DNA from 2 places in the Streptomyces sp. NPDC050508 genome. Region 2 is predicted to be linked to the other one. Evidence: riboswitches for the same ligand, from Rfam matches in the RefSeq annotation. Region 2 holds a riboswitch; the other holds the start of a gene.
What was found. Region 2 has a riboswitch for glycine ahead of gcvT (glycine cleavage system aminomethyltransferase GcvT). Riboswitches for the same ligand answer to the same signal wherever they lie in the genome.

Region 1 (4,207 bases), on a different contig from region 2:
GGCGGTCTTCACGACGACGACCTTCATCCCGGCCATCACGGCACTCGCGGCATTGGTGCCGTGCGCGGACGACGGAATCAGACACACGGTCCGCTGCTCATCGCCATTGGCCCGGTGATACCCGCGTACGGCGAGCAGCCCGGCCAACTCCCCCTGCGAACCGGCGTTGGGCTGCAACGACACCTTGTCGTACCCGGTGACCTCGGCGAGCCGCTCCTCCAACTCCTGGATGAGCGTGAGGTATCCCTGCGCCTGCTCGGCGGGCGCGAAGGGGTGCAGCTGCCCGAACTCGGGCCAGGTGACCGGCTCCATCTCGGTGGTCGCGTTGAGCTTCATGGTGCAGGAGCCGAGCGGGATCATGCCGCGGTCGAGCGCGTAGTCCCGGTCGGCGAGCCGACGCAGGTACCGCAGCATCGCGGTCTCGGAACGGTGGTCCCGGAAGACAGGGTGCGTGAGATAGGCATCGGTGCGCAGCAGCCCGGCGGGCAACGTGTCATCGGCACTCGTATCGAGTGCCTCGATATCACCCTCCACCCCGAACGCGGTCCATACGGCGGCCAGTTGGGCACGCGTGGTGGTCTCGTCGCAGGCGATCGACACCTGGTCGACGTCCACGAGGTGCAGGTTGACCCCGTCCTCGCGGGCAGCGGCGACGACCTCGGCGGCCCGCCCCGGAACGCGCACGGTCAGCGTGTCGAAGTAACCACCGTGCACGACCTCCACGCCGCCGGACTTCAGCCCCGCAGCAAGGATGGTGGCGTACCGATGCGTCCGCCGAGCGATGCCCTTGAGCCCCTCGGGTCCGTGGTAGACGGCGTACATGCCGGCCATCACCGCAAGCAGCACCTGCGCGGTACAGATGTTGCTGGTGGCCTTCTCGCGACGGATGTGCTGCTCGCGGGTCTGGAGGGCGAGGCGGTAGGCCTTGTGTCCGTCGGCGTCGACGGAGACGCCCACGAGCCGCCCGGGCAGGCTGCGCGCGAACTTCTCGTGCACGGCCATGTATCCGGCGTGCGGCCCGCCGAAGCCCATCGGCACCCCGAACCGCTGCGTCGTACCGACCGCGATGTCCGCCCCCAACTCACCCGGCGACTTCAACAGCGCCAGCGCGAGCAGATCGGCGGCGACGGTGACGAGCGCACCGAGGGCGTGCGCCTGCTCGATCAACGGCTTGATGTCGCGTACGGCACCGGAGGCACCCGGGTACTGCACGAGCACGCCGTTGATCTCACGCTCGGCGATCTCGGCCGGGATGCCCTCGCTGAGGTCGGCGACGACGACCTCGACACCGGCCGGCTCGGCACGCGTCTCGATCACGGCGATGGTCTGCGGCAACGCGTCCGCGTCGACCAGGAAGAGCCCCTTCTTGTTCTTCCCCATACGCCGAGACAGCGCCACCGCCTCCGCGGCGGCCGTCCCCTCGTCGAGCAGGGAGGCACCGGAGGTCGGCAGTCCGGTCAGATCGGCAACCATCGTCTGGAAGTTGAGAAGGGCTTCGAGCCGCCCCTGGGAGATCTCCGGCTGATACGGCGTGTAGGCCGTGTACCAAGCCGGGTTCTCCATCACGTTGCGCAGGATCACGGGCGGGGTGAAGGTCCCGTAGTACCCGAGCCCGATCATGGAACCGAGGACCTCGTTGCGGTCTGCCAGGGAACGCAGCTCGGCCAGCACTTCGGCCTCGGTACGGGCGCCAGGCAGGTCCAGAGAGTCGGCGTTCTTGATCACATCCGGAACCGCGGCGGCCGTGAGCTCGTCGAGCGAGCCGTAGCCGACCTGCGCGAGCATCTTGGCCCGCGCCTCCTGGTCGGGACCGATGTGACGCTGCTCGAACGGGATGCCCTGTTCGAGCTCGGAGAGCGAAGTGCGAGGGGCAGTCATTAGGGAGGCCTCCTGGTCGGACACGACCTTCGAGGGCACCACGACAGCGGGGTGCCGGACGGCCTCCCCCTCTGTCATCTCAACCTGAGAGCTTCACCGGCCACCCGAAGGTCACCGGCTTTCACCGTCGGTGAGGGAGCAAACCGCCGACACCGTCGGCGACACGCGCCCTGCTTTCCAGAGTGACCTCGTCCGTGCGGTACGTGAGCCTGAGAGATTCCGGGGAGGATTTGCTCCTTCGGCGCCTCCGATGAAGTCTGGAGGACTCTCCCGCGCGGGGTCAGCAGCCGCTCGCCAGCCTACCAGCGAGCGCTGGAGCCCAGCTTTCGAGTGGCCACGAGCCTGAATGTGCTCTTTTGTAGTGTCTACGGATGAGTTGCGACCAGGAGGAGGGCCCGTGCAGACCGATATCGATCCGCGCAACCTGATCGGCCGCAAGGCGTTCGACCGCACCGGCACCAAGATCGGCACGATCGACGAGGTCTACCTCGACGACGCGACCGGCGAACCGGAGTGGGCGGCCATACGCACCGGCCTGTTCTCCAGAGACGCCTTCGTCCCCCTGGAGCCCAGCGAACTGATCGAGGGCACCCTGCACATCCCCTTCGACCGCTCCCTGATCAAGGACGCCCCCGACTTCGGAGTAGGCCGCCACCTCTCCCCCGACCAGGAACTCCAGCTCTACCACCACTACGGCCTCGACGTGGCCCCACCGCCTTCCCTCCCAGACCACAACTTCGGCAAACTGGCAGGCTCGGACGATACCTGAGCCGCTTCAACGGCCGGGTCGTCGCCGGGCTTCCGAATCGCCGGGGCTGAGACGCGACGGAGGAGCTACCGGGGTCGGGCGCGGCCGAGGGCGTCGGCTCGGTAGGCGTGACGCCGGAACACCACACGTCCGATGGCAGCAGCTGGGCCTGCGGATCGCCGAGGCTCGGCACACCCGACGACAGCGACTCAACAGGCCCGACACCGGAACCCCGCCCAATCGACAGCAGCGGCGCGTCCTACGAGTCGTCCGGGCCTGGCGCCACAACCGGCAGCGGCTCAACAGACGGCTCGACGGATCCCCGGCTCTCCAAGGGCACCGGCACTGCGGGCGGCACGTCAGGACTCCGCACGACCGACGCCGACGGCTCACCGGGCCACTCAACGGGCCCTCGCACCGCCACCGGCACCGGCACCGCAGGCAAGTCACCCGAACCCCGCGCCACCAACGGCAACGGCTCCGCCGCCTCCAACTCCGGATCGTCGGTCCGAAACGTCCGCACCCGTCCGGGCCCCGGATCCACAGGCGTCTCAAACCGCACGGTGACCCGCCCCAGCCCGCTCCCCTGCACCCACCCGTGCCCGAACCCTGCGTGATGCACATCGTGCCCAGCGGGCCAGCGCCGCTCCACGGGCGCTGCCGGCTCCTCGCCCCGCTCCACCTCCGTGTGCTCCTCCTCAAGAAGGTCAGGCTCCCCCGCCGCCTGCGCGAACAGGTCCTCCTGCGTGTAGTCGGCCAGCCCGGAGACACCCACCCCGAGCAGCCGTACCCCGCCCGTGGTGTCCACGGAGTCCAGCAACCGCGCCGCCGCCTCCCGCACCACCCCCGGGTCGTCGGTGGGCCCACGCAGCGTCTCGGAGCGGGTCAGCGTGGAGAAGTCGTACCGCCGGACCTTCAGCACGATGGTCCGCCCCGACAGTCCGGCCGCCCGCAGCCGCCGCACGCACCGGTCGGCGAGCCGCTGCACTTCCAACCCCACCCGGATCCGGTCATGGATGTCCACGTCGTACGTGTCCTCGACGGACACCGACTTGGTTTCCCGCTCGGCCACCACGGGCCGTTCGTCGTGCGCCAGCGCCATGGCGTACAGCGCATGCCCGTGGGCCTTGCCCACCAGCCGTACGAGTTCGTCCTCGCCCGCCTCGGCGATCTCGTCGACCGTGGTGATCCCGGCCCGCCGCAGATGATCGCCCGTCGCCGGTCCGACCCCCGGCAGCGTGCGCACGGACAGCGGCCCGAGCAGGGCCCGCTCGGTCCCTGGCTCGATCAGCACCAGCCCGTCGGGCTTGGCACGCTCGGAGGCGATCTTCGCGATCATCTTGGAGGCGGCCAGGCCCACCGAGCCCGTGAGCCCCGTGACCGCCCGTATGTCGGCCCGCAGCCGCGCCCCGGTCAACTGCGCCGAATCGGCGTCCCAGGCGGCTCCCCCGGCCTCCAGGTCCACGAACGCCTCGTCCAGGCTCAGTGGCTCCACCAGCGGCGACAGGGCCCGCAGCAGCGCCATCACCTGCTCGCTGATGGTCCGGTAGAACCCGAAGCGCGGCACGAGATACGCGGCAT
Region 2 (4,207 bases):
GACCTGCCATTGCACCGTCACCTGTCCCAGCGCTCGGGCCAGGGCGTCCATCGGGGCCGCTCTCAGGTCGCCGTCCCAGTTGGTCAGTTCGACGCCCACGAACATCACCGGGTCGGCCGTCTCGATCGCGGCCAGGCAGCGGCGGGCCGTGCCGACCACGCCGATGGCGGCGAACTCCGCGGAGGCCGCGGCGAGGAAGTCGACCGGGTCGTCCTGCCAGTCGGGCTCGAAGAGGCGGACGCGGCCACCGCTCGTGGGACCGTCGAGGGCGGTACGGCCGATGCGGCAGAGCTCGGCCACGGCAGGCGGCGGGAGGGGTACGCCGACCACGCCGTCCGGGTTCACCGCGATGCCCACCTGCGGGGGCAGCCCGCGGGCGAACTCGACCGCGGGCGCGATCGTGAACGACAGATGCGTGCCGACGACCTGGCGGAACTGCTCCTCGGAGCTGAAGACCGGGACGTACGCCTGCCCGTCGATCTCCAGCGTGGGCAGGTCCAGTGGGCCACTCATCGGGCCGCCGCCGCTGGGCAGCGGGATCCAGATGAAGCTGCGGCCGAGCACCTCGATGATCCGGCCGCCGGCCGAGGGCAGGCCCAGGGAGACCGAGAGCACCTCCTCCAGCTCGTTGCCGGGCCATCCGCCGTGCGGATGGGGGTGGGGGTACGCCTGTCCGGGGAAGTCCGCCGGGAAGTCCATCTACCTACCGCCTGCTGGTCAAACCGCCTGCTGTAACCCTGCTGTGGCTGAAAAGGCTAGCGGCTCAGTCCGCGAAGTCGATCCGGCGCAGCACGTCCGCCGCGTCCCGGTCCAACAGGACCGCCGAGCCGACGCCCCGCGGCAGGTCGCCGCGCTCCACGGCGCGCAGCAGCCGGGCGGCTGCCCGGCGGTGGCGCAGGAACGCGTACCGCGAGACTCCGCGTCCGCGCTCGCGCTGGCCGTCGAGCGCGGTGTCCGGGCTGACGTCGAGGAACACCAGGTGCAGGGTGCCGCCGCGACGGCGGGCCGCGCGGGCCAGCCAGCCGCGCACCCAGGACTGGGTGCCGCAGTCGTGCACGACGGCGCCGGACGCGGAGCGCAGGGTGCGGTGCAGTCCGGCGTAGTGCGCGAGCCGGACCAGGGGGCGGTAGATCGCGTACGGGAGAATGCCGGACATCCGGGCGTCCCAGTGGTCGCGGGTGTCCTGGCTGTCGACGCGGATGCCGTTGCCCGCCACCGCTCGGCGCATCAGCGTGGACTTGCCGCTGCCGGGCAGGCCGGTGACCACGACCAGGTCGCGGGGGCCGAAGCGCAGACCGTGCGGACTGTGCCCGGCGCGCTCGCGCAGGTCGCGGACGACCGGTGCCGGCCGGACCGGACACGCCTCCCGGGCCGGGGCCGCGGGCTGCCTGGGCAGCGCGACGGCCGAGGTCGTGGCGTACACCGTGGTCCTTGTCACCGTGATCGTCCTCCCTGCGGGGTCAGGAAAGGTTCTCCCCACTGAACGTAAAGAGAAGGTAATGCACGGTGTCTCGCAGTTCAGTTCGGTTCCGGCCACAGGCCTGTTACAAAGGCTGTGCGATGATGTGCCCGCCAACTGCATACCGGCCGCTTGAATCCGCGCGGGAGAGTCCCCAGTCGTACGTCTTCTGGGGCGCCGAAGGAGCAAGTCCCTCCCTTGAATCTCTCAGGCCCAGTTACCGCGCGGGCGAGGCACATCTGAAAAGCGGACCGCCCGCCCGGCGGTCCCACCCAAGGTGCAACCCGTGACCCGTGCGGTCATGGCGAACCTCTCAGGTCCCGATGACAGATGGGGAGGAACGACCTCGCCGTCATGCCTTGGGAGACCGACCGATGAGCAGTAACGCCCCCCGTCGTACCGCGCTCGACGCGCTGCACCGCTCGCTCGGTGCGACGATGACCGACTTCGCCGGCTGGGACATGCCACTGCGCTACGGCTCCGAGCGCGACGAGCACCTCGCCGTCCGCACCAAGGCCGGCCTCTTCGACCTCTCCCACATGGGCGAGATCACGGTCACCGGGCCGCAGGCCGCCCAACTCCTCAACTACGCCCTCGTCGGCAATATCGCCTCCGTGGGCGTCGGCCGCGCCCGCTACACGATGATCTGCCGGGCCGACGGCGGCATCCTCGACGACCTGATCGTCTACCGGCTCGCGGAAACCGAGTACATGGTGGTGGCCAACGCGTCCAACGCCCAGGTTGTCCTGGACTCGTTGGTGGAGCGTGCCGCCGGCTTCGACGCCGTCGTCCGCGACGACCGTGACGCGTACGCCCTGCTCGCCGTCCAGGGTCCCGAGTCCCCCGGCATCCTCAAGTCGCTCTCCCCCAGAGTCTCGACTTCGCTCGATCCGGGAGGTGCCCCCATCGCCGACCTCGACGGCCTGAAGTACTACGCCGGTCTACCCGGCACAGTCGCGGGCGTCCCCGCGCTGATCGCCCGCACCGGCTACACCGGCGAGGACGGCTTCGAACTGTTCGTCTCCCCCGCCGACGCGGAGAAGCTGTGGCTGGCGCTGACCGAGGCCGGGGCGTCGGTCGGGCTGATCCCGTGCGGGCTGTCCTGCCGCGACACCCTGCGTCTGGAGGCGGGCATGCCGCTGTACGGCCACGAACTGTCGACCTCCCTCACCCCGTTCGACGCCGGGCTCGGCCGGGTCGTGAAGTTCGAGAAGGAGGGCGACTTCGTCGGGCGTACGGCCCTGGAGGCAGCCGCCGAGCGCGCCGCCTCGCAGCCGCCGCGCGTCCTCGTCGGGCTCGTCGCCGAGGGCCGCCGGGTCCCGCGCGCCGGGTACTCCGTGGTCGCCGACGGCAAGGTGATCGGCGAGGTCACCTCCGGCGCCCCCTCCCCCACGCTGGGCAAGCCGATCGCCATGGCCTACGTCGACGCCGCGCACTCGGCGCCGGGTACGGCCGGTGTCGGCGTGGACATCCGGGGCAGTCACGAGCCGTACGAGGTCGTGGCGCTGCCGTTCTACAAGCGCCAGAAGTGAAGGCGTCGTAGCGTCGTAGAGCCTCGTCGGTGACGTCGGGCGCATCGGCCCCGTTCGCCGACGCCTTCCGCAGTCCCCCTCTTTCACCCCATTCATCAGCACTCCCCCGCGTACAGGAGAATTCAGGCCATGAGCAACCCCCAGCAGCTGCGCTACAGCAAGGAGCACGAGTGGCTGTCGGTCGCCGAGGACGGCGTCTCGACGGTCGGCATCACCGAGTTCGCGGCCAACGCGCTCGGCGATGTCGTCTACGCCCAGCTCCCCGAGGTCGGCTCCACGGTGATCGCGGGCGAGTCCTGCGGTGAGCTGGAGTCGACGAAGTCGGTGTCCGACCTGTACTCGCCCGTCGGCGGCGAGGTCACCGAGATCAACGAGGACGTGGTGAACGACCCGTCGCTGGTGAACTCGGCCCCCTTCGAGGGGGGTTGGCTGTTCAAGGTGCGCGCCTCGGAGGAGCCGGGCGACCTGCTCTCCGCCGACGAGTACACCGCGTTTTCCGCCGGCTGAGGAGTCGTACACCTGATGTCTGTTCTGAACACGCCCCTGCACGAGCTCGACCCGGACATCGCCGCGGCCGTCGACGCCGAGCTGCGCCGGCAGCAGTCCACGCTGGAGATGATCGCCTCGGAGAACTTCGCTCCGGTCGCGGTCATGGAGGCGCAGGGCTCGGTCCTCACCAACAAGTACGCCGAGGGCTACCCGGGCCGTCGTTACTACGGCGGCTGCGAGCACGTCGACGTGGCCGAGCAGATCGCGATCGACCGGGTCAAGGAGCTGTTCGGCGCCGAGTACGCCAACGTGCAGCCGCACTCGGGCGCCTCCGCGAACCAGGCCGCCCTGTTCGCGCTGGCCCAGCCCGGCGACACCATCCTCGGCCTGGACCTGGCGCACGGCGGCCACCTGACCCACGGGATGCGGCTGAACTTCTCCGGCAAGCAGTTCGACGTGGTCGCCTACCACGTCGATCCGCAGACCGGCCTGGTCGACATGGCCGAGGTCGAGAAGCTGGCCAAGGAGCACCGCCCGAAGGTGATCATCGCGGGCTGGTCGGCGTACCCGCGCCAGCTGGACTTCGCGGAGTTCCGCCGGATCGCGGACGAGGTCGAGGCCTATCTGTGGGTCGACATGGCGCACTTCGCGGGCCTGGTGGCCGCGGGTCTGCACCCGAACCCGGTGCCGTACGCCGATGTCGTCACGTCCACCACCCACAAGACGC

Region 1: it holds a riboswitch for glycine, as region 2 does, so the genes downstream of both, gcvP (aminomethyl-transferring glycine dehydrogenase) here and gcvT (glycine cleavage system aminomethyltransferase GcvT) in region 2, are expected to answer to the same signal.

The regions. Positions count from the first base shown of each region.
Region 1 is NZ_JBFAJJ010000042.1:9,009-13,215, reverse strand. Features, by position in the region: gene gcvP (aminomethyl-transferring glycine dehydrogenase) at 1-1,878, opposite strand, end outside; glycine riboswitch at 2,066-2,161, opposite strand; gene AB0I69_RS48675 (PRC-barrel domain-containing protein) at 2,276-2,647, shown strand; gene AB0I69_RS48670 (DNA polymerase IV) at 2,886-4,207, opposite strand, start outside.
Region 2 is NZ_JBFAJJ010000006.1:356,917-361,123, forward strand. Features, by position in the region: gene AB0I69_RS19890 (enhanced serine sensitivity protein SseB) at 1-699, opposite strand, end outside; gene AB0I69_RS19895 (AAA family ATPase) at 764-1,444, opposite strand; glycine riboswitch at 1,593-1,692, shown strand; gene gcvT (glycine cleavage system aminomethyltransferase GcvT) at 1,834-2,991, shown strand; gene gcvH (glycine cleavage system protein GcvH) at 3,121-3,498, shown strand; gene glyA (serine hydroxymethyltransferase) at 3,514-4,207, shown strand, end outside.